DNA from 3 places in the Arthrobacter sp. E44 genome. Region 2 is predicted to be linked to each of the others. Evidence: riboswitches for the same ligand, from Rfam matches in the RefSeq annotation. Region 2 holds a riboswitch; each other region holds the start of a gene.
The links. Region 2 has a riboswitch for S-adenosylmethionine ahead of ACETK3_RS05245 (homoserine O-acetyltransferase). Riboswitches for the same ligand answer to the same signal wherever they lie in the genome.

Region 1 (9,750 bases), on a different contig from region 2:
GCCACGACGATGCGGTCACCGGACGGATCATCACGGTGGACCGGGGGCGGTACACCGCAGTCGTGGGTGAGGACTCGAACAACGAACGCGTGGTCATTGCGGCACGCGCCCGCGAACTTCGCCGCTCGCCGGTGGTTGCCGGCGACTTCGTCTCGCTCGTGGGGGACGTCTCCGGGGCACCGGACACGCTGGCGCGGCTGGTGAAGATCCAGGACCGCAAAACGCTCCTGCGGCGCAGCGCCGACGACACGGATCCAATCGAACGTGCCGTGGTGGCCAACGCGGACCAGCTGGTGATCGTGGTGGCGGCCGCCAATCCGGAGCCGCGGACCGGATTCATCGACCGTGCCTTGGTGGCTGCGTACGACGCCGGTATCGAGCCGATCCTGCTGGTCACCAAGGCCGACGTCAAGGATCCAGTGGAACTGCTGTCCAACTACACCCACCTGGATTTCCCGGTGATCATCAGCCGGACCGCTGACGCCCAGGCCTCCGGGATCGACGCGCGCTCCGACGACGGCCTCTCGGCCCGGCTGGACAGCACCGCGGTGGCAGCCCTCCGCGCCCACCTGGGCGGCAAGGTCACCGTCATGCTCGGGCACTCAGGCGTGGGCAAGTCCACCATGGTGAACGCGCTGACTGGGGCCGAGCGGGCCACCGGCGGAGTGAATGCCGTAACGGGAAGGGGCCGGCACACGTCGTCCTCTGCCCTGGCGCTGCGCCTCGCGGACGCTCCGGCCGGCAGCTGGATCATCGATACTCCGGGCATCCGGTCCTTCGGCCTCGCCCACGTGGACCCTGACCGGATCCTGCGCTCCTTCCCGGACCTCTCCCCCGGCATCGAGAACTGCGAACGGGGCTGCAAGCACACGGCAATTGCAGTGAACTGCGGCCTCGACGACTGGGTGGCGGGCGGACACGCAGGTCCCACCGGTCCCGCCCGGTTGGCGTCGCTGCGGCGGCTGCTCGGCACGGATCCAAGGTTGGAAGCACAGGAAACCAAGGAGCTCGGCAGCGTCAACTGACGCGTTCTCCCCGGCAGAAGCGTGCGCAGACTGTAGTTTGGAACCATGATCCAACCCGCTTCGAGCTACAACGATGACCTGCGCCTGGCACATGTCCTGGCCGACTCCGTGGATGACCAGACCATGAGCCGCTTCAAGGCCCTGGACCTCCACGTCGAGACCAAGCCGGACCTGACGCCGGTCACCGATGCGGACAAGGCCGCCGAAGAAGCCATCCGCGGCCAGCTCTCGCGTTCCCGCCCCCGGGACGCGGTCCTGGGCGAGGAGTTCGGCAGCACGGGACACGGGTCGCGGCGCTGGATCATCGACCCCATTGACGGGACCAAGAACTTCGTCCGCGGCGTTCCGGTCTGGGCTACCCTGATCGCCCTCGTCGACGAGGGCGAACCGGTGGTGGGCGTGGTCAGCGCCCCGGCCCTGGGCAAGCGCTGGTGGGCGGCAAAGGGTATGGGCGCATACATGGGCAGGTCCCTGGCAGCTGCCACCCGGCTCCGCGTCTCCAACGTCTCGACACTCTCGGACGCCTCCCTCTCCTACTCCAGCCTCACGGGCTGGAAGGAACGGGGAAACCTTGACGAGTTCCTGGGCCTCACTGAGGACGTGTGGCGGACCCGCGCCTTTGGGGATTTCTGGTCGTACTGCATGGTGGCGGAGGGGTCCGTTGACATCGCCTGCGAACCGGAACTGAACCTCTACGACATGGCCGCCCTGGTGCCGATCGTCGTGGAGGCCGGCGGCCGCTTCACGTCGCTGGAAGGCGAGGACGGCCCCTTCGGCGGGAACGCGCTGGCCACCAACTCGATCCTGCACTCAGAGGTATTGCACCGCCTGAACCCTTATTTGGACGATTTGCTGTAACGGTTGGCTTTTCCCCGAAAAAACGAATAAAGCAGCGGCGGACACCTCCATGCGGGGGTGTCCGCCGCCGTTTATTCGAATTCGCGTAACAAACCGCTTAACAATCGCTGCTGGTTCAGTCCTGCCAGCCGCATGTCCTACGCTTTATCCAGGTCACGAGTGCCAGCGCTAAACCCCGGTTTGCTGGCCGGCAACCCTCCATTCGCGGTGGGGTGCCCCGGGTGACGACCAGGCCGGTCCGGAGCGGATGCGGCAAGCGCGGATTCCACTATGCCGGAGTCCTGTATTCAAGTGAGGTCTCTGTGACAACTGCCACCGTCTCCCCCCAGCCCGTCAGCACCGAAGCGGCAGTTGCTGAACGGCATGCCGTTGCCGGCCGGCCCCTCGTGGCAGTCACCGGAGCCGAGATCCAGGCGCCGCTGATCACCGGCGGCCACGTGCGGTACGCAAACCTGGATTACGGCGCCTCCGCCCCGGCACTCTCCGTGGTGTCCGCCTACCTGAACGAAATCCTGCCCTACTACGCCAGCGTCCACCGGGGGGCAGGATACGCCTCCCAGATCAGCACGTCTGTCTACGAGAACGCGCGCACCATCGTCCGCGATTTCGTCGGCGGCCGCCCGGACGACTCGGTCATTTTCACCCGCAACACCACGGACTCGCTGAACCTCCTGGCAGGTTGCCTCCCAGTCACCGATGGCCGCCCTGACGGCGATGTCCTCTACCTGGACATCGAACACCACGCGAACCTGCTGCCGTGGCAGGGCGTGCCCCACCGCAGCATCGTGGCCGCGGAGACGATCACCGGCACCCTCGACGCCGTCCGCGCGGAGCTGGAGCAGGGCGGGGTCAGCCTGCTGGCCGTCACTGGCGCTTCAAACGTCACCGGCGAGATCCTTCCCGTCCGCGCCCTGGCCGCGCTGGCCCACCAGCACGGCGCACGGATCGTGGTGGATGCGGCCCAGCTGGCACCGCACCGCCGGGTGGACATCAGCACGGATGACATCGACTACCTCGCGTTTTCCGGCCACAAGCTTTACGCACCGTTCGGCGCCGGCGTCCTGGTGGGACGGCCTGACTGGCTGGACGCGGGCGTCCCGCACCTTGCCGGCGGCGGCGCAGTCAAGGAAGCAAGGCTCGACGGCGTCAGCTGGGCCAACGGCCCGGCCCGCCATGAGGGGGGCTCGCCGAACGTCCTCGGAGCCGCCACGCTGGCCCGCGCCACCCAGGTCATTGCTGAGCTCGACCAGGACCGGTGGCACGCCCACGAAGCCGCTATCCGCTCCTTCCTGGTGGAGGGCCTGCAGGACATCGACGGCGTTACCGTGCACCAGATCTTCAAGGACAGCAACCCGGAATCGGACACCATCGGCGTGGTCAACTTCTCCGTGGAGGGCTACGACGCGGGGCTGGTGGCCGCCTACCTCGCCGCCGAGCACGGCGTGGGCCTGCGCGATGGACGCTTCTGCGCCCATCCCCTGCTGAAGCGCCTTGGCCTGCCGTCCGGTTCGCTCCGCGCAAGTTTTGGCGTCGGCTCACGGCTGGAGGATGCCGAACGCCTCCTCGCCGGTATCCGTGCGCTGCGCAGCAACGGGCTGGGCTGGGACTACGTGGTGGACGCCGGGCGCTGGGTCCCCGCCAACGACTTCCGCACCTACCCGCACTGGGCGCCCAACACGCCGGGAACGGCCGGCGCGGCCCCCTGCATCGACGACTGAGCAGCTGCAGCAAAGAGGGCGCCCCTTGGGGCACCAGCCGGTGACCGTCCGTGCGGTACATTCGAGAGACGTCCACATCGGCAGCACACGAAGGAGGCCACGCGTGGTTCGGGGTGGCCCCAGGCTCGATCACGGGCGGCGCCGGGAGCTTGGCCAGAGCTTCCAGGACGGCGGCGGGCACTACCACCGCGTCCGCCCCAGATATCCGGAAGACTCGGTCCGCTGGCTGGTGCCCACCAGCGCCCATGAGGCACTGGACGTTGGCGCGGGTACCGGAAAGTTCACCTCCTTGCTGCTGGACCTGGGCCTGGACGTCACCGCAGTCGACCCCTCCGCGGACATGCTCGCCCAGCTGAAGACCCACTGCCCGGGCGTTGCAGCCGTGGCGGGCACCGCCGAGGTGACCGGCCTTCCCAGCGCCAGCTTCGACGTCGTAACCGTTGCCCAGGCGTGGCACTGGTGCGACCCGCTGGCCGCAAGTACCGAACTCGCCCGGGTGCTGCGCCCGCATGGAACCCTTGGCCTGGTGTGGAACCAGCTGGACACCTCCGTGCCCTGGGTACACCGCCTTTCCCGGATCATGCACGCAGGTGACGTGTACCGGCCTGGCCACAAACCCGTCATGGGGCCTGAATTCCAAGGTCTCGAGGGACACGTCAGCCACTGGCAGGACACTGTGACGACCACGGACCTGATGGAGCTCACCAAGTCACGCAGCTACTACCTGCGCGCCAACGAGGCAACGAGGGCCAAGGTCCTGGCCAACCTGGACTGGTACCTGCACGAGCACCTTGCCTACGCCCCGGACCAGCAGATCGACCTTCCCTACCTCACGCTCGCCTGGCGCGCGGTCAAGGCATGACCAGTGCAGCGGACTCTGCCGCCGCGGCCCAACCGGTAGGCTTGAACCTGTGAAGACCAGCGCGCCCTCCTCCTCGATCGAGGACTACGTCAAGGTCATCTATTCGTTCACGGAATGGCAGGACAAGCCCATCACGTCCTCGCAGCTGGCACAGCGGCTGGGCGTAGCCAATTCCTCGGTTTCGGAGATGGTCCGCAAGCTCAAGGACCAGGGCCTTGTGGACCACAAGCCGTACAGCGCCGTCACCCTCACCGAGGCCGGCCTGCGGCTGGCCCTGGCCATGGTCCGCCGCCACCGGCTGATCGAGACCTACCTTGTCCAGCGCCTTGGCTACAGCTGGGACGAGGTCCACGATGAAGCTGAACAGCTGGAGCACGCGGTCTCGGACACGTTCATTGAACGCGTCGCGGCGAAGCTCGGGGACCCTAAGCGGGACCCGCACGGCGACCCCATCCCCACCGCCGACGGCCAGGTACTGATGCCGCGCGCCCACCTGCTCGCCGAACTGGACGAAGGCCACAGCGGCCGGATCACCCGGATCAGCGATGACAACCCAGAGCTGCTGCGGTACCTCGCCGCCCAGGACATCGACCTCGATGCCGAGGTGGAGGTGGTGGGACGGCGCCCGTTTGGCGGCCCCATGGTGGTGCGGATCGGCAGTTCGGGCACGCCCCGGGACTACGACCTGGCCGATGAAATCGCCTCAGCGCTGTGGGTCTCCAGCGACACCCCGCACCCGGGCTGCGTCCTGGGCGGATCCTGACGTGGCGATGCCCACCGGCTCGGCGTGGCTGGCCGTGGCCGCCGGCGGGCTGATCGGCAGCGAACTGCGGTACGGGCTGGGGCTGGCATTCCCGGACGCACCCGGCTCCCTCCCCTGGGCCACGCTGGCCATCAACATCAGCGGCAGTTTCGTCCTGGCGGCCCTGACCACAGTCTGGATGGCCCGCCCGCACACGGCATTCTGGCTGCGGGCAGCGGTGGGACCCGGCCTGCTGGGCTCCTTCACCACCTTCTCGGCAGTCATCTACGCCTCGGACCAGCTGGCGCGCGCCTCCGCCCACCCCGTATGGATCACCTATCTGGGCCTGTCCCTGGTCCTCGGCCTGGCGGCCGCCGGCGCCGGGTGGCGGACCGGCAGGTTCCTCTCGCGCAGCCGGGATGGCCGGCCATGATCGCTGCGGCCCTGGTGGGGGTATTTGGCGTGGCCGGCGCCCTCCTGCGGTTCGGGGTGGACAGCTGGTTTGCGCACCACAGCAGCATCCGAAGCGTCCGCACGGACGGCCGCGGAGCCCTGCACTGGCCCTGGGCCACCCTGGTGGTCAATGTGGTGGGGTGCTTCGTCATCGGGCTCTCCCACGGCCTGACCATCGGGCTGGGACTGGGCACCGAATGGCAGCTGGGTCTGGCCACCGGCCTGGCCGGAGGGCTCACCACTTTCAGTTCCTGGACCACGGCCACCATCCGCCTGCTCAGCGAAGCACGGTTCGGCTCGGCGGTGCTGAACGTGGCGGTCAACCTTGCGTTGGGCTTTGCTGCCGCGGCCGCGGGCATCGCCCTGGTCGGCTGAATTCCTGAGCCAGGCTCCAGCCCGGCCCGGCCCGGCCAGGCGATTTGGCCGCCTCCCGTATGGTTGAAGGTGATGATCAGCAGACGCGACGCGGCAATAACCCTTGATGTTCCCCTTGAAATGGCACAGCGCCATGGCCTGCCCAAGTGGATGACGGAGGCCGAGCTCCGTGCCATCCTGGACAATCCCCCGCCCTGGCTGGTGCAGTCGCGCGCCAACCGGACGGGAAAGCGGCCCGTCTGGGTGCACTTGGAATGCGCCGTCTGTGGCTATGAGGAAGCGGCGCGGCCCAAGAAGTGGTGGCCCGACTTTACGTACGTGGTGTGCGGACACCACGCCCCAGCGGAGGTTCCGCCTGTCCGCGCCGGCCACGTCCGCAGCGAGTACGACGGCGTGGGGACCCGTTTCGTGGGCATCGCGGACGTGGAAGCGCCCCCGGTTCGTCCGTAGGTCACCGGGCGTTGCCTGCCCAGGGTGCCTGACCGCCGTCGAACCTTAAGCCGTGCCGTTTCCCGTCATTTCCTCCGGAACAGCGGTGAGGTGCAGTTCGGCGCCGTCGCGCAGCACTGCCACGTCGAGCGGCTGGCCGATGGCGTCCGCAAACAGGAGCCGCTGCAGGCTCTCGGCGTTGTTCACGGCGCGGCCACCCGCCGTGATGATGATGTCCCCTGCGGACAGGCCCGCCTTGTCCGCGGGCGAACCGGGCAGCACCTCCACGACACGAAGTCCTTCGCGCAGCCCGGTCCGGATCACCGCACTGGGTGTGAGCTGGATGGGAGTGCTGACCAGGCCAAGGTAGGCGCGGCGCACCCGTCCGTCCGCCAGCAGCGCGGAAATGATCCTGCGGGTGGTGGCGTTGATGGGGATGGCCAGTCCCAGGCCGGCGCCCGCCACCGCGGTGTTGATGCCCACGATCCTGGCATGGGTGTCCGCGAGCGCACCGCCGGAGTTTCCGGGGTTCAGGGCCGCGTCCGTCTGGATGACGTCCTCGATGACACGCCTGTTACCGCCTGACCAGACAGGTATGGCACGGCCCAGGCCGCTGACCACCCCTGCGGTCACGGAACCTGCCAGACCCAGGGGGTTCCCCACCGCCACCACAAGCTGCCCCACACGCAGGGTCTCCGCCGCGCCAAACACGGCGGGCCGGACCTTGGGCCGGGAACCGTGGACCACCGCGAGATCGGACAGGGGGTCTGCGCCCACCAGCTCGAGTTCCATCCTGGTGCCGTCGCCAAAGACAGCGTAGCCCTGCCGGGTACCGGCCACGACGTGCGAATTCGTGAGCAGGTAGCCGTCCTCCGTGAAAAGTACGGCCGAGCCCGCTCCCACCCTGACCCGGCCATTACGGCGCTGGGCAGTCATCTCGATCGCCGCCACATGCGGGGTCACCGCAGCCGCTACCCGCATGACGGTCCGGGAATAAGCATCCAGAACGTCGTCGTCCTCCGGTTGCTGGGGTTCCGGCGCCTGCTCCACGGCGCACCTCCTGCCTGCGTTTCCGCCCTGATCCGCCATCGTCCGTTTTATACGCTTGTGGCGGTGGTTTGCCCTGTTGGGGCCTTATAGAAGAAAACGACGGCCGGCGCATCTCCAGTCCCGGCTTCGCTACGCCTTGGGTGAACCGCCACCCGTGCGCGGCTGCTGTCCAGGCCCTAGGATCGGTACCATGACTGATTCCCCTGCAGGATCTCAAACAGAAATCCTGCCCGCCGATGAGTGCTGGAAGTATCTTCGGTCGTCCTACATCGGCAGGCTGGCGGTCATCAACGGTGACGTTCCGGAGATCTTTCCCGTGAATTTCTCCGTGACTGGGGAAACGCTGGTCTTCCGCACCGCACCGGGCACGAAGCTCCGCGCGCTGCTCAGCGGTGCAGTTGCCGCCTTCGAGGTGGACGGGCTCAATCCCTATGCCACGGAAGTCTGGAGCGTGGTGGCGAAGGGCAGGCCGGAACCCTTCGACGAAACCCGGATGTCCCTCCCGGACGGTGACGCCGACCGGGAACCGTGGCAGCCCGGTATCAAGGACCACCTGGTGGCCCTCACGCCCACGGACCTCACCGGGCGCAGGTTCGCGGTAAGGTCACGGACGCGGTGGTGGCCTCCAGTGGATTTTTCCGCCGACTGGTTGTAGGAACTGGCTTTCGGTTCGGCCCGCTTTGGACCGGATGCTCCCGTTTAGCTGGACGCTTCAGGGCTTGAGGACCACTTTGAGCGCTTTGGTTTCGGCAGCGCGGGAGAAGGTGTCGTAGGCATCGAGGAACTGATCGAAGCCAAAATGATGGGTGGCGAACTTTTCCGCACGGATCTTTCCCTGTGACACCAGCTTGAGCAGCATGGGCGTGGTGTTGGTATTCACCAGGCCCATGCTGATGTTGATGTTCTGGATCCAAAGATCCTCGAGGTGCAGTTCCACCGGTTTTCCGTGCACCCCCACGTTGGCCACCGAACCGCCCGGCCGGACAATCTCGGTGCACATAGCGAACGTTGCGGGCACGCCCACCGCTTCGATGGCCACGTCGACGCCGTAGCCGCCTGTGAGGGCAAGGACCTGTTCCTTCCAATCAGCGCTGCCGGAGAGGACCGTGTCCGTCGCCCCGAACTCCTTTGCTTTGTGGAGGCGGTTGGCGTCCAGGTCAATGGCCACCACGGTGGCGGCGCCATACAGTCCTGCCGTGGTGATCGCCGCCAGGCCCACCGGCCCTGCACCCACCACAGCCACGCTGTCCCCGGGCTTGACCCGGCCGTACTGGACACCTATTTCGAATCCGGTGGGAAGGATGTCCGAGAGCATGACTGCTTGTTCGTCGCTGACGCCGGGAGGCAACAGGTGCAGCGAGTTCTCGGCGTAGGGCACGCGGACGTACTCGGCCTGGGTACCGTCGATCAGGTGGCCAAAGATCCATCCGGTGCCTTGCTGGCCTTCTGCTCCCAGGCAGTGCGAGTACAGGCCTGTCTTGCAGTTGATGCAGTGGCCGCAGGACTTGATGCACGAGATGATGACGCGATCGTTGGCTTTCAGGCCCGTCACGGAGGGGCCGGTTTCCACGACGGTCCCCACTCCCTCGTGGCCCAGGATCCGGCCCTTCTGCACGGCGGGTACGTCACCTTTGAGGATGTGCAAGTCGGTACCGCAGATGGTGGTGGTATCGATTTTGACGATGGCGTCGCCGGGTTGCTGGATGCGGGGATCGGGGACGTCGGTCCAGGACTTTTCGCCGGGTCCGCCGTAGACGAGGGCTTTCATGGGCTAATTCCTTAATGTGAGGGCCGGCTTTGCGGCCGCCTGCCGGTTTGGGATGGCTGGCGATGCGGTGGCTGCGTTGAGGCGGGTGGCGTTTGTGTGTGTTGGCTTTCGGCGGGATGCGTTTCGCCGGGCTTGCGGCCCGCAAGGCGTTCCCCCGGTGTCCATACGGTCCGGAGTTTGGCCAGGTGCACGGTTGCCAGCACCAGGAACAGCGCCGAGAGTGCAAGCGCCTGCAGGAGTGCGGCCCCGTCCGGTGCTGCCCCGAACAGGGGCTTGACCAGTTCGCCCACCGCCAGGGAGAAGATGAGCGTGAAGCCCAGAACCTGCAGGGCCGGCAGGAGCAGCAACCCTGTCCGGTGGTTCCGGTATGCCAGGAAGGACAGGATCAGGAACCCGGGCATGATGAAGCAAAGGTCCAGGATGAAGATTGAGTAGAGGGAGTCGATTTGATCGCCCGTCGCCATGAGGGG
Region 2 (9,750 bases):
CGGGGACGGGAACCCGATCTTCCGAAGCTCGGGCGATCCTTCGCATTCCCTGTGCGAATCTTCGCAAACCTACGCTGCAGTCCTGGCGGTGTGTTTCCACGTCCAGGCTTTTGTCACGACCCGTCATACTCATGGCGTTGGGCGCCCCCGCTTCCTAGACTTGGCGAAGGTCATGAGTGCCAGCGCCAAGCCCCGGCTCGCTGGCCGGCAACCCTCCATCCGCGGTGGGGTGCCCCGGGTGAGGACCTGGCTGTCCGGCACGAGCCGACAGCAAGCGCGGCCCGCACTGCCCCTGAGCATGCCGGGCCCATGTCAAAGGAGATTTGGATGTCCAACGCTTGGTCCTTCGAAACCCGCCAGATCCACGCCGGCCAGGAAGTGGACAGTGCAACGGGAGCCCGTGCCCTGCCCATCTACCAAACCACGTCCTTTGTTTTCCCAACGGCCGAGAGCGCAGCCAACCGCTTTGCACTCTCCGAACTGGCGCCCATCTACACCCGCATCGGCAACCCGACGCAGGACGCCGTCGAACAGCGGATTGCCAGCCTTGAAGGCGGCCTGGCCGCGCTGCTGCTGAGTTCCGGCCAGGCCGCCGAAACGTTCGCGGTCCTGAACATTGCGGAGGCCGGCGACCACATCGTAGCCAGCCCCAGCCTCTACGGCGGCACCTACAACCTTTTCGCCCACACCCTGAAAAAATTCGGCATCTCCGTCACGTTCGTGGACGACCCCGACAACCTGGACCAGTGGCGCAACGCCGTCCGGCCCAACACCAAGCTTTTCTTCGGTGAAGTGGTCTCCAACCCGCGCCAGGACGTCCTGGACATCGAGGGCATCTCCGAAGTCGCCCACCAGGCCGGCGTGCCCCTCATCGTGGACAACACCCTCTCGACGCCGTACCTGATCCGGCCGCTGGAGTGGGGAGCGGACATCGTGATCCACTCGGCCACCAAGTACCTGGGCGGCCACGGCACAGCCATCGCCGGCGTGATCGTCGATTCCGGCAAGTTCGATTTCAGCAAGGACCCGGAACGGTTCCCCGGCTTCAACACCCCGGATCCCACGTACAACGGATTGGTCTACGCCCGCGACCTGGGAGCCGATGGAGCGCTCGGTGCCAATCTCTCCTACATCCTCAAGGCGCGGGTCCAGCTCCTGCGGGACCTGGGCTCGGCGGTTTCGCCGTTCAACGCCTTCCTGATTTCCCAGGGCCTGGAGACATTGAGCCTGCGGGTGGAGCGCCATGTTGCAAACGCGGCGGAGGTTGCGCGGTGGCTTGAAGCAAGGGACGACGTCGAATCGGTCGCCTACGCCGGGCTGCCGTCCAGCCCCTGGTACGAGCGTGGCCGCAAGTATGGGCCCAAGGGGACGGGCGCCGTCGTCGCCTTCAACCTGGCCGGCGGAGCGGAGGCGGGCAAACGCTTCGTCGACGCTTTGGAATTGCACTCCCATGTGGCCAACATCGGCGACGTGCGCTCCCTGGTCATCCACCCGGCGTCGACCACCCACAGCCAGCTCTCGCCGGAGCAGCAGGTGGTGGCCGGGGTGCACCCGGGACTTGTCAGGCTTTCCGTGGGCCTGGAACACATCGACGACATCCTCGCCGACCTTGAAGCAGGCTTCAGGGCTGCGAAGGACGCCTAGAAGCCTAAAGTACGACGCCGGGGCGCCACTTAGGCGGCAGGGCAGGGCAGGCAGCAAGTCGGGAAGTCACAACCAGTCACACTCTTGGCTTGGACCGGGTGGTGTTTCGTACACTCGATCCAGGTCATGAGTGCCAGCGACAGCCCCGGCTTGCTGGCCGGCAACCCTCCTTCCGCGGTGGGGTGCCCCGGGTGAGGACCTGGCCTGCCGGTCAATTGACGGCGGGCAAGCGCGTAGAAGAGGTCTTGCCATGACGGTTTCCGTCGCCCCAACCACCATCCCCGAACACGGAATCGTCCGCTACGCCTCCATTGGGGAACTGGAGCTCGAGGCCGGGGGATACCTGCCCGACGTTACGCTGGCCTACGAAACCTGGGGCACCCTCAACGCAGACGCCAGCAACGCCATCCTGATCGAGCACGCGCTCACGGGCAGCACTCACGTAACCCGCGGAGACACCGACGAGGAAGGCTGGTGGGAGCAGCTGGCCGGGCCCGGTGCCCCCGTGGACACGGACCGTTTCTTCGTGGTGTCCATCAACATTGTGGGCGGCTGCTACGGCTCCACCGGCCCCTCATCGCCCGCCCCCGACGGATCGCCCTGGGGTTCCCGCTTCCCCCTGGTCACGCTGCGGGACAGCACCGTGGCGGAGGCCCGGCTGGCGGACCAGTTGGGGATCAAGAGCTGGTTCGCGGTTCTTGGCGGCTCCATGGGCGGCGCCCGGGCGCTGGAATGGGCAGTGACCTACCCGGAAAGGGTGCAGCGCTGTGCCGTCATCGCCGTGGGGGCTGCGAGCACGGCAGAACAAATCGCCTTTGCCCAGGCCCAGACCCTGGCCATTCGGCAGGATCCAAACTTCAACGGCGGCGACTACTACGGCGGTCCCTGTCCTGAAGAGGGCCTGGCCCTTGCCCGGCGCATCGCCCACATCACCTACCGGTCCGCCGCCGAACTGGAAGGCCGCTTCGGCCGGGCGGCCCAGGCATCCGAGTCGCCCCTTCAGGGGGAAGTACTGGCAGCCCGTGGCCGCTACCAGGTGGAAAGCTACCTGGACCACCAGGGCAACAAGCTCGTGAAGCGCTTTGACGCCAACAGCTACATCGCCCTGACCGAAGCGTTGATGAGCCACGACGTCTGCCGCGGACGGGGAACCCTGGCCGAAACCCTGGCCGGTGCTACTGCACGCTTCTTCGTGGCCGCCGTCGACTCCGACCGACTCTACTTCCCGTCCCAGTCCCGGGAACTGGCGCAGGCGCTGCCCGGCGAGGTGGACGTCCACGTCATCCAGGCACCCATCGGCCACGACGGGTTCCTCACCGAGATAGGCCAACTGGGGGCGCAGCTGCGGGGCAGCTTCCTGGTCTAGGCACTCCTGGACCAGGCAGTTTTGGTCCACACGTTCCTGGTCAAAGCCTCCGAGGTTCAGCCAGCTCCAAGGAAACCTCCAGCAGTGTGCATTCCTGCAGATGCCTTCTGCACTAATGGTCGTTGAGGTTGCACCGGCAAGCAGACCATACTCATCGAAGCCGGTTTTCGTGGTGTACATCACATCCGGCTGCCATCGACTGTCCCCGTGGTGTCGACGACGACGCCGAAGGAGTTCGCATTGAGTACGGAACGCTCCGCCGCAAGGCGCACCGAGGAAACCGACGTCAAGGCATCAGGCCTGAAGAAAGTGGTGACGGCCTCCATGGCCGGCACCGTCGTGGAGTGGTACGAGTTCTTCCTCTACGCATCCGCAGCCACCCTGGTGTTCGGGAAAGCCTTCTTCCCCAACGCCGGGACAGAACTGGATGGCATCATCGCCGCCTTCCTCACCTACGCCGTCGGTTTCGTGGCCCGTCCCATCGGCGGCATCGTGTTCGGCCACTTCGGCGATAAGTTCGGCCGCAAGCAACTGCTGCAGCTCAGCATCATCCTGGTGGGCGTCTCCACCTTCCTCATGGGCTGCCTGCCCACGTTCGGGCAGATCGGCTACTGGGCTCCCGCGCTGCTGGTCATCCTCCGGTTTGCCCAAGGATTCGCCGTCGGCGGGGAATGGGGCGGCGCCGTCCTCCTCGTGGCGGAACACAGCCCCAGTAAGTCCCGCGGGTTCTGGGCCAGCTGGCCGCAGTCCGCGGTGCCCCTGGGCAACCTCCTCGCCACGGCCGTGCTGTTCATCCTGTCCTCCACCCTGACCCAGGAAGCCTTCCTCGGGTGGGGCTGGCGTGTTGCCTTCTGGCTGTCCGCGGTGATCGTGCTGATCGGCTACTACATCCGGACCAAGGTCAACGACGCCCCCATCTTCCTTGAAGCGCGTAAGGAAGTGGACGCCGGCCACAAGGGCTACGGCGTGGCCGAGGTCTTCCGCCGCTACCCGCGCGGCGTCTTCACCGCCATGGGCCTGCGCTTTGCGGAGAACATCCTGTACTACCTGGTGGTGACGTTCTCCATCACCTACCTGAAGACCGTGGTCCAGGCCGACACCACGCGCATCCTCCTGCTGCTGCTCCTGGCCCACGCCCTGCACTTTGCCGTGGTGCCCATGGTCGGCAAGCTCTCGGACCGGTTCGGCCGCAAGCCCGTCTACATGGCCGGCGCCATTATGGGCGCCACCTGGGGCTTCTTCGCGTTCCCCATGATGGACACGAAGAACGACTTCATTATCCTGGCGGCCATCATGATCGGCCTGGTGTTCCACGCCTTCATGTACGCTGGGCAGCCTGCCATCATGGCGGAGATGTTCCCCACCCGGATGCGTTACTCGGGCGTCTCCCTGGGCTACCAGGTGACGTCGATCGTGGCCGGCTCCCTGGCCCCGATCATCGCCGCCTCGCTTTTGGGCACCTACAAGTCCTCGGTCCCCGTGGCCGTCTACCTGCTCATCGCCTGCGCCATTACCGCCGTCGCGGTCTTCTTCCTGAAGGAAACCCGCGGCGTCTCGCTGCATGACGTGGACGCAGCCGACGCCAAGGGCACCGCCGACCTGCTGGCCGCCAGCAAGAAGTAGGGCCCCATGAAAGCCGCCGTCCTGTACGCCACCGTCCCCGCCACTGGAAACGCCTCTGGTAAAAGCAGCTTCGCCGACGCCCGGCCACTGGTCGTGGAGGAACTCGAGCAGCCGGAGCCCCGCACCGGTGAGCTTGGTGTTGCCATCACCTATTCGAGCCTCTGCCATTCGGACCTCTCGGTGGTGGACGGCTCACGGGTCCGGCCACTCCCCATGGCCCTGGGCCACGAGGCGGTGGGGCGCGTGGTGTCCGTGGGCCAGGGCGTAGGAGACATCTCCGTGGGCGACCACGTGGTGCTGGTGTTCGTGCCCAGCTGTGGCCACTGCCGGGCCTGCCTGGCCGGCCGGCCCGCGCTTTGCCACCGGGCAGCGGAGGTCAACGGCTCAGGAGACCTGCTGCACGGGCCTGCCCTGTTGCGGACGCCGGAAGGGAAGCGCATCAACCATCACCTGGGCGTCTCGGCGTTTGCGGACTACGCAGTGGTTGCGCGGGAATCAGTGGTGGTGATTGACGACGACGTCCCGGACACGGTCGCCGCGATGTTTGGTTGCGCCGTGCTCACCGGAATGGGCGCGGTGTTCAACACCGCCGAGGTCAGTCCCGGCCAGTCCGTGGCAGTTTTCGGCCTGGGGGCGGTGGGGCTCTCCGCGGTCATGGCGGCACGCCTGGCCGGAGCTGCCAGCGTGATTGCCATTGATCCGAACCAGGGCAAACACCAGCTGGCCCGTGACGCCGGTGCCACCGCGGTGGGTACGCCGGACGACGCGGGGCGCCTCATTCAGGAAGCGTCCGGCGACGGAGTGGATGTTGCCGTCGAGGCGGTGGGCTCGGCAGGCGTGATCGCGTCCTGCCTGGAACGGGTGACCCGGGGCGGGGCAGTGGTCTCGGTGGGCCTTCCACACCCGTCCGCCGAGTTGACCGTTCCGGCCCTCCAGTTCGCCGGCGCCGGCAAGCGCCTGCTGGGCTCCTATATGGGTGATGCCGTTCCCGCCCGCGACATCCCGAGGTACCTGGGGTACTGGCGGGAGGGCAAGCTGCCGGTTGAGCTGCTGCACACCGACACGCGGCCACTGAGCGAGATCAACGAGGGGCTTGATGCACTCGCCGCCGGGAAGGTGGTGCGGCGGCTCTTCCAGGCCTGACCCGTCGTTTGCCCCTACGGCTGGGCCAGCCTCAGCCTGCCAGCAGTCCGGCCCGCTCCTTCAGCTCCTCCTTGAGGGCCGCGATCACCGCCTGCACCCGGGCCGACCGAAGCGACTCCGGGCGGGCCACGGCCCAGATAGGGAGCTGGCGTTCGAAATCCGCAGGCAGGACTGGAACGAAATCTTCCCGGTCCGCCACCATGAAGTTGGGCAGCAGCCCGATGCCGGCGCCCTGCCGAACGGCCTCCACCTGTGCGAATACGCTGGTGGCCTGGAAGCTTGTCCGGGGCATCGGCAGCTGCGATGACCAGCGGGGGCCCAGTTCCGCCACCTGGAGCGCAGACTCGACGTACGAGACAAACGCGTGCTGCCCCACGTCGTCGAGCGTTTCCGGGAGGCCGTGCCGCCCTGCATAGTCGGCGCTGGCGTAGAGGCGCAGGTAGTAGTTGCTCAGGAAAATGGTCTGTGCGGTGCTGACGTCGGCCCGGCCCACCACGATCTCCAGGTCTACCCCTGACCGGTTCTGGCTGACTTTCCGGGTGGCGCTGAGCATTTCGATGTTCAGTTGCGGGTTCTGCTGCTGGAGCCGCACCAGCGATGGAGTGACGAACACCGCTCCCACTGCGTCGGTGGTGGCCACGCGGACCAGGCCCGCAAGGGCGCTATTGTCCTGGCTGATCAGGCCCGACAGGGAGCCGAGTGTACTCTCGATCGCCTCCGCCGCGTCCACCGCGGCAGCACCGAGCTGCGTCAGTTCCCAGCCGTGTGGGCTGCGCTCCAGCGTGCGGCCGCCCAGCTGCTTGTCCAGCGCGAGGATCCGGCGCGAAATCGTGGTGTGGGTGGTCCCCAGGCTCTCGGCCACGGCATTGAAACGGCCCAGGCGTGCAACCGTCAAAAGGATAAGCAGGTCGTCGGGGCTCGGCAGCCGTCTGGCGTCCACGTTGGACCTTCCGTTGATGTGCATCAATGCACAGAGTGTCTGTGATTTTTCCCCTTGATTGCACCCTAACACGGTGTGATGGTTGACACAGGCATGCCGGCAGAAGCGCCGGAATGAAAGCAAAGGAGCTTACGCATGGCAGTTATCGGTTGGGTTGGCCTGGGCAACATGGGCGGCCACATGTCGGTGAACCTGGTGAAGGCGGGGCATGACGTCCGCGGCTTTGACCTCAACCCCGCAGCCCTGGATGCGGCTGCAGCGGGCGGCGTCAAGCGGGCCGGCAGCATCGCCGAAGCCGTGGATGGCGCGGACGCCGTGTTCACCATGCTCCCCAAGGGCGAGCACGCCCGCGCGGTGTATCTCGGCGCGGACGGGGTGCTGGCGCACGCGGATACGCGCACGCTGCTCATCGACTCCTCCACCATCGACATCGCCTCTGCCCAGGAACTGCACGACGCCGCTGCTGCCGCCGGTTTCCGGTTCGTGGACGCGCCGGTGTCCGGCGGAATGAGCGGGGCCGAGGCTGGAACCCTGACGTTCATGGTGGGCGGGGAAGAAGGCGCCGTCAAGGACGCTGCCGGCTACATCGGCCCCATGTCCGGCAACATCATCCCCACGGGCGGCCCCACCACGGGGCAGGCAGCCAAGATCTGCAACAACCTGATGCTTTTCATCAACCTTGCCTCCACCGCTGAGGGCGCGGTGCTCGCAGACCGGCTGGGCCTGGACAAGCAGGTCTTTTGGGACATCGCCTCGGTTTCCTCGGGAGACTCATGGGCGCTCCGGACCTGGTACCCCGTGCCCGGTGTGGTTCCCACAGCGGCCTCCAACAACGACTTCGCACCTACCTTCACCACCGAGCTCGCGAACAAGGACATCGGCCTGGCGATCAGCGCCGCCGAAGACACCGGCACACCCCTGGAGATCGGCAAGCACGTCCAGCAGTTGTTCCAGCGGCTCATCGACGCCGGGGACGCGGGCAAGGACTGCTCCATGATCATCAAGCTCGTGGACGGCTCGCTCGAGGCCGCTGACCGGGCGCCGTCCAACTAACCACGCCGTCCAACCAACCACCCGGCAAGCACCGCAGGAAAAGAGACTCTTTTGGAAACCATCCCGCACTACATCAACGGCGCCCGCGTCACCGATGCCGACCGCTTCGGTCCGGTCTTCAACCCCGCCACCGGCCAACAGGAAAAGCAGGTGGCACTTGCCTCCACGGCCCGGACAGAGGAAGCCATCGCGGCAGCCCGCGCCGCGCTGCCTGCATGGCGGGCAACCAGCCTTGCCAAGCGCACCACCATCTTCTTCAAGGTCCGCGAAATCCTGAACCAGCGCAAATCCGAACTCGCCGCGATCCTGACCAGCGAGCACGGCAAGGTCCTCTCCGACGCGGAAGGGGAAATCGCCCGCGGCCTGGAGAACATCGATTTCGCCACCGGCCTGTCGCACATGCTGAAAGGCGAGCGGTCGGAGCAGGTCTCCAGCGGCATCGACGTCCATTCCATCCGCCAGCCGGTGGGGGTCGTGGCCTGCATCACCCCGTTCAACTTTCCGGCCATGGTGCCGCTGTGGATGATCGGCAGCGCCCTGGCCTGCGGCAACACCGTCCTGCTGAAGCCGAGCGAAAAGGACCCGTCGGCTGCAGTCTTCATCGCCGAAGCGTTCGCCGAAGCAGGGTTGCCGGCCGGCGTCCTGAACGTGGTCCAGGGGGACAAGGAAGCCGTGGACGTCCTGCTGGAGCACCCTGACGTTAAGGCCGTGAGTTTCGTCGGGTCCACCCCGGTGGCCCAGTCCATCTACAAGCGGGCAGCTGAGCACGGCAAGCGGGTGCAGGCCCTGGGCGGTGCAAAGAACCACATGGTGGTGCTTCCCGACGCCGACCTGGACATGGCTGCCGATGCAGCGGTTTCCGCCGCGTACGGTTCCGCCGGCGAGCGCTGCATGGCTGTCAGCGTCCTGGTGGCCGTGGGGAACATCGCTGACGACCTGGTGAAGGCGATCTCAAGCCGCATGGCGGACCTCAAGATTGGTGACGGCACCGATCCGGCCTCGCAGATGGGTCCCTTGATCACCGCGGAGCACCGGGAGCGCGTGGCCTCGTACGTTGCGGGAGCGGAAGGTGAAGGCGCAACCGTGGTGGTGGATGGGCGCTCGCAGCAGTTCGACTCCGGCGGGTTCTTCATCGGCGTCAGCCTGGTGGACCACGTCAAGCCCGGCATGAGGGTGTACGACGACGAAATCTTCGGCCCCGTCCTGTCCGTGGTCCGCGTGGATACCTACAACGACGCAGTCCGGCTGGTCAACGAGAACCAGTTCGGCAACGGCACTGCCATCTTCACCCGCGACGGCGGCGCAGCGAGGCAGTTCGAGTTCGACGCCGAAGCGGGCATGGTGGGCGTTAACGTGCCCATCCCGGTTCCGGTGGGCACCTTCTCGTTCGGCGGCTGGAAGAACTCCCTGTTCGGCGACACCCACATGTACGGGCCGGACAGCATCCGCTTCTACACCCGGGGCAAAGTGGTGACCACGCGTTGGCCCGACCCATCAACCTCGGTGATCGACCTGGGCTTCCCCCAGGTGGACTAGTTCGGTGGATTGAACCAGCGGATTACGCCGCATTAGACAAATAAAGAGTAGGTCGGGGACCGGAAACCGGTCCCCGACCTGCCTGCTTACCAGAGTCAGCCGTTCATGATGTCGCCGCGGCGCTTCATGTACTCCTCCATGGACAGTTCGCCGTTGCTGTATTGCTGGTCCAGTTCGGCGAGCTTGCGTGCGCGGAACCCCTGCGGTGCCGAGGGCGGTGGGGGAGTGGCAGGCCCGGAGGGCTGCCCGGGGCCTGGCCGGCCAAGCTGGGGCTGCTGGTACCCCGGCTGCTGGAGCGGCGGTTCCTGCCCGAATTCCTGTGGCGCACCACCGAACCGGGGGTCCGGCATGGGCGCCTGTCCGTGCTGGTACGGCGGCAGTTGCTGCCCGCCATAGGGCTGCGGCGGCTGGCCTGGCTGGCGGAAGCCGCCGGAAAAGTAGTCCT
Region 3 (9,750 bases), on a different contig from region 2:
GTCCTCATGCTTGGCGCCCTGGCCGCGCTTCCGGCCCTCACCACGGACATGTACCTGCCCTCGCTGCCCGCAGTGGAAGCCGATCTGCACACCACCCAGACCGCGGCCCAGCTGACATTGTCCGGGACCCTCGTCGGGGCAGGCTTTGGCCAGCTTGTGATCGGCCCGTTCTCGGACCGGTTCGGGCGAAGGCTGCCGCTTATCATTGGCATTTCCCTGCACGTGGCCATCTCGCTGCTGTGCTCCATCACGCCGAACATCGAAACACTGACAGGGCTGCGCGTGCTGCAGGGCTTCTTCAACGCGGCCGCCGCCGTGGTGGCACTCGCCGTGATCCGCGACCGGTTCGTTGGCTCGGCCGCCGCCCGGCTGCTGTCCCGGCTGATGCTTGTCATCGGCGTGGCACCGCTCCTCGCGCCCACCGTGGGACAGGCGATCGCCGGGATCTGGAACTGGCGTGCCGTCTTCTACGCGCTGGCGCTCATCGGGGTGGTCCTGGTGGCAATCGTCCTGAAGTTCATGCCGGAGACGCTGCCGGAGAACCGGCGCAGCCCCGGCCACCCCAAGCATGTGGCCAAGGCGTACTGGGCATTGCTGCGGGACAGGCATTTCATGGCGCTGGCTGTCATTCCCGGTCTGGGGCTGGCCCTGATCATGAGCTACGTGGTGGGATCGCCCTTCGTCTTCCAGAACGAATACGGCCTCACCGCCCAACAGTTCGCCCTCGTCTTCGCCCTCAACGGCGCCGCGCTTGTCCTCTCGGCCCAGCTCAACGCCGCTCTGGTCCGCAAATTCCCGCCGGTCCGCCTCCTGCGCACCGCGCTCGTGGTCCAGCTGGTCCTGGCCCTGCTGCTGCTCCTGGTGGTGGCCACCGGCGCCGGCGGAGCGTTCGGGGTGATAGCCGGACTCTGGCTGGTGCTGTCGATGCAGGGCATGGTCCCGGCGAACGCCTCCGTCCTTGCCCTGCACAATTACGGCCACATGGCGGGAACGGCGGCAGCGGTGATTGGCGCCCTGCAGTCCGGGGTGGCCGGACTGGTCAGCCCCCTGGTGGGGGTCCTGGGCGGAAATTCGCTGTCGATGGTCATTGTCATGATCGGCAGCTGCGCCCTGGCGGTCGCGGTGCTTGCCGTGGGAACTCCCGCGTTCCGGAAGGGCGGCTGGGCAGAAAACGCAGGGCTCGACGACGGCGAGCGCGTCAGTGCCGACGACTAGCTTTACAGCACAGCGCCTTTACTGGACGGTGGCCGTCAGCCGGGCCACGTTGTCCACATACCGCGCCGCGAGCGGCCGCTTGACCCAGTCCGCAAGCTTAAGCTCGTGGGAGATGTCCCGGTAGGTGTCCTCCACCGCCCGCATTTTGTTCACGATGTCCTCGCCCAGGAGCATCACGGACACCTCAAGGTTCAGCGAGAAGGACCGCATGTCCATGTTGCTGGAGCCCAGGACGGCCACCTCGTCGTCGATGGTGAAGTGCTTTGCGTGCAGCACGAACGGGGCCTTGTACAGGTAGATGCGCACGCCGGCTTCCAGGAGGGCCTCATAGTAGGACCGCTGGGCGTGGTGGACCAGGAACTGGTCGCCCTTCTCGGACACGAACAGCTCCACGTCAACGCCGCGCTGGGCCGCCGTGGTGATGGCGTACAGCAGGGAATCGTCCGGAACGAAGTAGGGGCTGCAGATGGATATCCGGTGCTGCGCCGAGTAGATCAGGGTATTGAACAGGCGCAGGTTGTTCTCGGTGATGAACCCGGGGCCGCTGGGCACCACCTGGGCAGTGATGCCACCGGGATGGGGGTCGGAGGGAAGCTGCAGCTGGTGTTCCAGCGAATCGTCGGTTTCGCTCAGCCAGTCGGTGGCGAACACGACGTTCAGGGTGGTGACGATCGGTCCGCGCAGGCACGCCATCAGCTCCACCCATTCGCGGCCCGCCTTGCGGTGGCGGGGGTTGTTGTAGGAGGGCTCGATCAGGTTCTGTGACCCAGTGAACGCGATTTCGCCGTCCACCACCATGATCTTGCGGTGGTTGCGGAGGTCCGGGCGGCGCCACTGGCCGTGGATGGGCAGGAGCGGCAGCATCCGCTTCCACTGGATCTTGCCCGCTTTGAGGCGCTTCAGCAGCTTCTTGTAGCCCTTGATACGCAGCGTGCCAATGTGGTCGAAGAGGAGACGGACTTCGACGCCGCGCTCGGCGGCTTCCTCCAAGGCGGTGAGGAGATCGTTGGTGACGTGGTCCGAGCTCATGATGTAGAACTCGGCATTGACGAACTTCTTCGCCTTCCGCACCGCCTTAGTCATCTCCAGGATGGAGTCCGGGTAGCCGGGGATGAGGTCCACGGTGTTGCCGTCCACCATGGGCAGCGAACCCAGCGTGCGGTTCAGCTCAGCAGCGGACTTGACCCACTCGGGGCCGGGGTAGTCGCTTTCGACGTCGGAGAGCGACGTGATGCCGGCCCGCACCCGCTCGTTGACCAGCTGCTGCTGCGCGCGGCGCCGGCTGGAGAGCTGGAAATTGCCGAACAGCAGGAACAGGAGGATGCCCACGAAGGGAATGAAGAAAATCCCCAGCAGCCAGGCCATGGCCGTGGTGGGGCGTCTGTTGCCGGGAATGATGCCCAGGGCCAGGACCCGGATGACCAGGTCTACAAAGCCCAGAAGCACCACCACCCACGTCGGCGCGGTGCCGGCAAGCGAAAAAGGCCACAACACGTCTATAACTCCCGGGAGATTGGGCTCCGGAGGACGGCTTCCGGCCGGGGCACTCTGCCCAGCTTATCCGCGGTGCCGCACTAAGCTGGTGCCATGACCTCTCCAGCCCCAGTGGTTCTCCTTTTCCTCGATCCCGCATTTCCTGACGGCAGGGCGGCCGATGCGTCCAAACCCCAGCTGCTGGTCACGGATCTTGGGGTTACCAGGGGCGACGGCGTCTTCGAAACCATGCTGGCGGTGGGCGGGTCAGTGCGGAAAATGCAGGCCCACCTGGACCGGATGGCAGGCTCCGCCGCGGCACTGGACCTGGACATCCCGGACCAGGATGCGTGGCGCCGCGCCATTGCCGCTGCCGTGGCGCGGCACCGGTCAGAGAACCCACCCGCCGATCCTGCTGCCGATGAACTGGTGGTCAAGCTTGTGGTGACCCGCGGCGTGGAGGGTGCCCCCGCTCCTACAGCCTGGGTGCAGGCATCGCCCGCGGGGGCTACCGGCCGCCGGCAGCGTGAAACAGGTATTGACGTCATCCTCCTTGACCGCGGCTACGACAGTGACGTGGCCGAACGGGCGCCCTGGCTGCTTCTGGGCGCCAAGACGCTTTCCTACGCCGTCAATATGGCCGCGCTCCGCTACGCGCATAAGCAGGGCGCGGACGACGTCATCTTCCTGTCCTCCGACGGCCGCGTCCTGGAAGGCCCCACGTCCACGGTGCTGCTGGCGCATGTGGGAAAGTCCGACGACGGCACGCCGGTGAAGCGCCTCATCACACCCCAGCTGGACAGCGGCATCCTCCCGGGAACCTCCCAGGGCGCGCTTTTCGCTGCCGCCAAGGCGGCAGGCTGGGAGCTGGGTTACGGCCCGCTGGAGCCGCAGGACCTCCTGGACGCGGATGCGGTCTGGCTGATCTCGAGCGTCCGCCTTCTTGCCCCTGTGAACACGATCGACGGCAAGCAGATCGGCAGCCCGTCCGTCCAGAAGGAGCTGACCGCCGAGTTGAGCGGACTTTTCGCCGGCATCCACTAGGCCCTGCAACAGGCGCTTAATCCCTTTTCCCGCACCCGCATCACCCGTAAGGTGTGGACCATGGACTCGCGAAACCTGCCGATCGAAAACCTGTCCTTCGACGACTGCTGGGAACTGCTTGAGAATGACACGGTGGGCAGGCTGGCCATCGTGGTGGACGGGCATCCGGAAATCTTCCCCGTGAACTACGTTGTGCACCTGCGCAGCATCGTCTTCCGCACCGCTCCGGGCTCAAAACTCTGGGGCGCCAGGATGGAGCGGCCGGCGGCGCTGGAAATTGACGGCTACGACCCCTCGACGGAACAGGCCTGGAGCGTAGTGGTTCGGGGCGACACAGAAATCATCGAGGACCAGGCCGTCCGGGATGCAGTGGACGGACTTGGCCTGGAGCCGTGGCAGCCCGGAGAGAAGGCCAACTATGTCAGGCTGAACGCCAAAGCGTTGACGGGCCGCAGGTTCCAGGTGAACCGGCCGGATGTCTGGAACACCCGGCTGCAGGACCGGCGCCGCGCTTCGTTCGAGTAGCGGCCGGCGGCGCCTTGTCAGGCGTGGGAAGTTGGGCCCTTTCCGGAAAGCTGTGCTTCCAGCCCGGAAAGCAGGATGGTGAGTCCTTGCTCAAGCTCCGCGCCGCCGTCGTATTCTGCAAGCGCCGGAGCCAGGGCACGCAGCCTGGGAAACTCCTTGGCGGGCAGGCGGTGGAGCCCCAGCCGCAGCAGCACCTCGTTTTCTTCCGGGTCAACGACGTATTCCTGCAGTTCGTTGAGGATGTGTCCGTAGAGAAAGCCGTAGTAGGCGCGGTAGACGTGCAGCGCATCCGCCGGCTGGAACCCCGCGGCCACCAGCAGGGACAGGATCTGCTCGAGCGGCCGCAGCGTACCCAGGGGCCGTAGTCCCAGCGGCGTGGACAGGGGCCGCGTTACCAGCAGGGGCACTACGTTGGGATGCTGAAGCGCCAGCGTCCGCAGGTTGTGGGCGATTCTCCGCAGCTGGGCCTTCCAGTCCGGGTCCTCGGGATGGATTCTGAGCTGGTTGAGCACCAGTTCCGAGACTCCGTCCAGCAGGGCTGCCCGGTTTTCCGCGTACCGGTAAAGACTCATGGGGTCCCTGCCGAGCTCTTGCCCCAGCCGGCGCATGGTCAGGGCCTCCAGGCCTTCGGCGTCAACGAGTTCCAGGGCCTTGGTTAGCACAACGTCCCGGCTCAGCCGGGTTTTGGGCGAGCGAGGCCCGGAAGCTGCAGTGGAAGTCATGGATTGGTCCTCGCCCCGCCGGCGGTGGTCCCGGAGTTATTCAAGACGGTTGCCTCACTTGTAGTCTACGGGTAAAGTCTACAGTGTAGACAAGCGGTGAGAGCGCTGTTCGTCCCCTCAGTCTCAGCCGGGGATGGACTATATACCCCGATCGCCCCCGTGCAGGGGATCGCGGTTTGCTGTTGTAGCCACACGGCAGCGCCGAGCACTTAGCGAAGGGAGCCGTCATGGCTAACTCGCAGTTCGATCTGTTCCTCCACGAAGCAACCTATTCCGATCATGTATCCGATTCCAGCCTGAACCGCGACCGCCTCTACGGGCTGTACACCAGCTGGTGCGTGATCAATCAGCAGCCGCTCGGCAGCGAATCCACTTTTTGGTCAGCCATGAAGCACAGGATCAACCCCGGGCACAACGGACTCCGCATGAAGGGTCCAGCTGCGGCCGACTACATCCTCACCAGCTATCCGGGGCTTGTCTAGCTTCCCCGGCCCGCCTTGGGGCACCCCTTGGGCGCATGAACACATGCTGTGGCACTCCGGTGCCACGGCATTTTTCATGCCCTGAAGCAGCCGCGGCCAAGGTTGAGGAGCGCGTCCCCGCCTGGGCTAGGTAGGGATGATCCGGAAGAGGAACCTGGTGCGCACCATCACCCACAGCAGTCCCAGGACCACGGCATAGGCCGCGGTGTTGAGGAAGATACTCTGCTGCTGCAACGCCGGAATATTGGCTACGACGGCGATCAGCAGCACATGCATGATGAACACGTACAGCGTGGCCCGGCCCAGTGGAATCAGGAACCAGCCCAGCGCCCGCTGCACCGGCTTCCAGTAAGCGCTGAGGAATGCGTAGGTCGCCACCACCAGGACCATGACATTAAGCAGTCGGCCTGGAGCCAGGTACGTGCGGCCGAAGAGTGCGTCATACATGGCGCGGTATACGCCGTCCGGCATGAGCGCCATGCGGACGTCGTAGTTGTTCGCCAGGTAGGGATTCCCCCAGGACAGGAAGGCCAGCGCGAACGCCGCCGCGGTGCAGGCAACCACCACCCACGTATGCCTCGACAGCCAGGCAACGACGGCACGGCGGTGATAGCCGGCAACCAGCCCCAGCACGAACAGCACCTGCCACACCAGCAGGGGGAAGGAGTCCTCGAACTGCGACGGCAGGACCCGGAACCTGGTCACGGCACCAACTGCATACACTGCAAGGGTCGCGGCCAGCACCCAGACGGCCTTTCCGCGGTTCAATGCGGCCAGGATGAGCGGGCTGACCAGTAAGAGCACCACGTAGAGGCCCATGACGTTGAATTGCCAGGGCCCAAACTGCAGCAGCACGATGGCCGGAAGCACCTGGGGCGGCACGGGGAACTGGAACAAGGACGACATGCCCGCATAGAGGTCGTAGGTCCGGCCGGCACCGTTGTGCCCGGCGCCGCCGGTTCCCTGGTCCACGAAGGTTGTGAGCGCCTCGGCGTGGAAGAACGGGAGCAGGGACAGCAGGAAGACCCCGATCAGCACGGCGAGCGCCGTCAGGTAGAGCTTGCCTGCGCGGCGTGACGTGAGGTCCACAACCCGGCCGAAGTCCTCCTTTGCCTTGGGCCCGTACACCATGCCCACCACCAGTCCGGAGAAGAGGACGAACAGCTCTGCGCCTGACACGAAGCCCACGGCCTCCTGCGTGAGCAACTGGAACAGCGAGGCCATGCCCAGGTGGTTGACCACCACGAAGACGATGGCCATTCCGCGCAGCAGGTCAACGCGCGAGTCCCTGGTGGAAGGATCCTGGTAGCTCCAGGCTGTGGCTGCATTGATCCTGCGCGGAACCTGCCACAGGGCCACCAGGAGGATGACCATGGCGGCGGCAACAGTCCAGGCAGCAGGCCCGGACAGGGTGTTGGCGCGGACATAAGTGCCGGTGGGTGCCTGATCGGTGACAGGGCCGGTCACCATCGGGGAGGCCTTCAGCCTGTCCCCCGCGGCCTTGGCAATGTCCGGGTTTCCAGTGAGCAGCCAGCTGATGCTCGCCACGCCGGTGTCCCTGGTGCTGGTGCGTTCGTCCCATACGACGGCGGCCGTGCGTGCGAACTCCGGAGAGGTGGCAGTTCCCACCACCTGGTCCCACCAGCCGGTTTTGATGCCGGCTTCGGGCGCGCCGCCGGTTGAAGGGCTGTAGAACGCCGCGGTCTGCAGGAGGAAAGGCTTCCTGCGCCCCTCGGAGTAGGTGGCGTAGAAGTTTTCGCTTCCGGAGGCTGTCAGCATCTCCTCAAGCTCGCCGGCCCGCGGCAAGGTGTTGACGGCGGCCCCGCCTGCGGTGTCGTCGTGGTAGGCGGCCAGGCCCACCCAGTCCACGGCGTCGTCGCCCGGGTAGTACGGTGCGTAGGCGTTGTCGCTTCCGTTCCAGGTGCCGTCCCCGTTGGTGTCCAGGAGCGCGAACCCCTCGCTTCCTGGCTGCGGCGCATTCCGGCTCCGGTCAAAGGGGTAGTCCTTGCCCAGGTAAGGCGCCCACACCATGGTGGCCCGGCCGCCGTCGTACTTCTTGAATGCCTTGGACACCTCCTGGAAAGCCTGGCGGTACTCGGCGGGCTGCTGGCCCCAACCCACCCAGCTTGTGTTCATGTCAGGGGCGAACCGGATCAGCAGCTGCCCCTTGAACCCGGATGTGAGGGTGTGCACCTGCTGCGCGAAGGCTTCGGCTTCGGCAGTGCCGAGCTGGTCCAGCGGCACCGAGGGCTTGACCGTGAGCAGGGCGTGGGCACCTTTGGCTGCGGCCTGCTGCAGGAAGCCGTCGATGTCGTTCCGTTCGGAATCACGGAACGGAAGGGTGATGTCGTGGCCGAAGACAGCAGGGGTGGCGCCCAGCCGGTCACTGAAGCCTGCAGCGGTATCCTCGCCCCACTCGAGCACCGCACCCAGCCACGGCTTGCCGCTGTCCGGTGCAGCCTGCGCCGGACCTGCCGGCGCCAGCACGGCCAGGAAGGCGATGACGATGGCCGCTAGAAAGGCAGCCACAGAGCGCGGACGGTTTACGTGGCTGGTGGCGCGGTGATGCGATGTGATTGCCCGCATGCTGACAAGGACCCCCCGGTACTCTTTGCTCTGCTGCCCGTTGCTTAGGCGACGGGGTGGTGCCCCCGGTAAGAACTTTATCCGGCGGCCGGCCCTTGCGTGTCGCCTGGCCGTCCGGTGAATTACGGAACATGACGACGGCGGCGGTGCGGCTTGGGAGCGCAGGTGTTACGTTTTTGGGGAGTAATGAGTACCGGTGTGAAGCCCTGACTGGCCGGTCGGCAACCCTCCCTTTCGCGGCGGGGTGCCTCAGGTGAATACTCGGCATATCGACCGATTCGAGCTGCAAGCGTGAAAGAAGGAGATCCGTCGTGTCCGACGCACCCGCCCCTGAGGAAAGACTGTCCTACCGCCTGATTACCGGCGCGGACAACCGTGAGTTCTGCGAGCGGATCTCCGCTGCACTCGCGGACGGTTACGTGCTGCACGGCAGCCCGGCAGCAACCTTTAACGGCACCACCGTCATCGTGGCGCAGGCCATCGTCCTTCCGGCCGCGATCGCCTCGGCAGACGCCGCCGTTGCAACGGCCGTTGACGAGCTTGAGGGCGAGTTCGACGGCGAGTTTGACGGCGAGGGCCACGCATGAGCTACGCCGGAGACCTGACGCCGCAGGAAGCCTGGGCCAAGCTGGAGCAGGGCGCCGTCCTGGTGGACGTCCGTACCGAGGGCGAATGGGCCCACATCGGCATCCCGGACACCAAGGCCACGGACAACGACCCACTCTTCATCCAGTGGACCTTCCCCGGCGGCATCCCCAACCCCGACTTCATCAAGGATCTGACGGACCAGGCGCCGGAGGACCCGGGCACGGAACTGGTGTTCCTGTGCCGCTCCGGCAAGCGCTCCGTCGCCGCTGCCACCGCCGCCACCCAGGCGGGTTTCACCGCCTACAGCGTCCTCGAGGGCTTCGAGGGCGATCCCGACCGCTTCGGCGAACGGACCGTCAATGGCTGGAAAAACCGCGGCCTGCCCACCAACCTCGGAAAGAACTAAGTGAGCTTCAACCACGACGCCCCCGGCTGGAACCCCGACACCCAGGCCGTCCGCGGCGGGCTGGACCGCAGCAACTTCCAGGAAACGTCGGAGGCCATCTTCCTCAACTCCGGCTTCGTCTACGAATCCGCAGCCGCTGCTGAACGCGCCTTCACCGGCGAAGACGAGCGCTTTGTCTACTCCCGCTACGGCAACCCGTCCGTGGCCACGTTCCAGGAACGGCTCCGGCTGCTCGAAGGCACCGAAGCGTGCTTCGCGACGGCGTCGGGCATGTCCGCGGTGTTCACCGCCCTGGGCGCCCTGCTGGCAGCCGGCGACCGTGTAGTGGCCGCCCGCTCGCTGTTCGGTTCCTGCTTCGTGGTCCTGAACGAGATCCTGCCCCGGTGGGGCGTGGAGACCGTGTTCGTGGACGGCCCGGACCTGGACCAGTGGCGCGAAGCGCTCTCCAAGCCCACCACGGCTGTCTTCTTCGAATCCCCATCCAATCCCATGCAGGAAATCGTGGACATCGCCGCGGTCAGCGACCTGGCGCACGCCGCCGGGGCCACCGTGGTGGCGGACAACGTCTTTGCCACTCCCCTGCTGCAGCGCTGCGGTGACCTGGGCGCGGACGTCATCGTCTACTCCGGCACCAAGCACATCGATGGGCAGGGCCGGGTGATGGGCGGTGCCATCCTGGGCACCAAGGAGTTCATTGACGGCCCCGTAA

Region 1: it holds a riboswitch for S-adenosylmethionine, as region 2 does, so the genes downstream of both, ACETK3_RS01280 (aminotransferase class V-fold PLP-dependent enzyme) here and ACETK3_RS05245 (homoserine O-acetyltransferase) in region 2, are expected to answer to the same signal.
Region 3: it holds a riboswitch for S-adenosylmethionine, as region 2 does, so the genes downstream of both, ACETK3_RS08260 (DUF1737 domain-containing protein) here and ACETK3_RS05245 (homoserine O-acetyltransferase) in region 2, are expected to answer to the same signal.

The regions. Positions count from the first base shown of each region.
Region 1 is NZ_JBHDJA010000001.1:284,174-293,923, reverse strand. Features, by position in the region: gene ACETK3_RS01290 (ribosome small subunit-dependent GTPase A) at 1-1,025, shown strand, start outside; gene hisN (histidinol-phosphatase) at 1,071-1,883, shown strand; SAM riboswitch class IV at 2,035-2,148, shown strand; gene ACETK3_RS01280 (aminotransferase class V-fold PLP-dependent enzyme) at 2,186-3,601, shown strand; gene ACETK3_RS01275 (class I SAM-dependent methyltransferase) at 3,705-4,463, shown strand; gene ACETK3_RS01270 (metal-dependent transcriptional regulator) at 4,513-5,226, shown strand; gene ACETK3_RS01265 (CrcB family protein) at 5,234-5,638, shown strand; gene ACETK3_RS01260 (CrcB family protein) at 5,635-6,033, shown strand; gene ACETK3_RS01255 (hypothetical protein) at 6,106-6,483, shown strand; gene ACETK3_RS01250 (S1C family serine protease) at 6,529-7,512, opposite strand; gene ACETK3_RS01245 (pyridoxamine 5'-phosphate oxidase family protein) at 7,703-8,167, shown strand; gene ACETK3_RS01240 (zinc-dependent alcohol dehydrogenase family protein) at 8,225-9,280, opposite strand; gene ACETK3_RS01235 (hypothetical protein) at 9,292-9,750, opposite strand, start outside.
Region 2 is NZ_JBHDJA010000004.1:42,732-52,481, forward strand. Features, by position in the region: SAM riboswitch class IV at 169-283, shown strand; gene ACETK3_RS05240 (bifunctional o-acetylhomoserine/o-acetylserine sulfhydrylase) at 328-1,644, shown strand; SAM riboswitch class IV at 1,767-1,882, shown strand; gene ACETK3_RS05245 (homoserine O-acetyltransferase) at 1,895-3,010, shown strand; gene ACETK3_RS05250 (MFS transporter) at 3,251-4,633, shown strand; gene ACETK3_RS05255 (zinc-dependent alcohol dehydrogenase family protein) at 4,640-5,776, shown strand; gene ACETK3_RS05260 (LysR family transcriptional regulator) at 5,808-6,740, opposite strand; gene mmsB (3-hydroxyisobutyrate dehydrogenase) at 6,852-7,769, shown strand; gene ACETK3_RS05270 (CoA-acylating methylmalonate-semialdehyde dehydrogenase) at 7,821-9,305, shown strand; gene ACETK3_RS05275 (hypothetical protein) at 9,401-9,750, opposite strand, start outside.
Region 3 is NZ_JBHDJA010000007.1:70,545-80,294, reverse strand. Features, by position in the region: gene ACETK3_RS08295 (multidrug effflux MFS transporter) at 1-1,215, shown strand, start outside; gene cls (cardiolipin synthase) at 1,234-2,709, opposite strand; gene ACETK3_RS08285 (aminodeoxychorismate lyase) at 2,803-3,732, shown strand; gene ACETK3_RS08280 (pyridoxamine 5'-phosphate oxidase family protein) at 3,793-4,257, shown strand; gene ACETK3_RS08275 (TetR/AcrR family transcriptional regulator C-terminal domain-containing protein) at 4,275-4,979, opposite strand; gene ACETK3_RS08270 (hypothetical protein) at 5,207-5,461, shown strand; gene opgC (OpgC domain-containing protein) at 5,588-8,047, opposite strand; SAM riboswitch class IV at 8,230-8,345, shown strand; gene ACETK3_RS08260 (DUF1737 domain-containing protein) at 8,359-8,634, shown strand; gene ACETK3_RS08255 (rhodanese-like domain-containing protein) at 8,631-9,041, shown strand; gene ACETK3_RS08250 (O-succinylhomoserine sulfhydrylase) at 9,042-9,750, shown strand, end outside.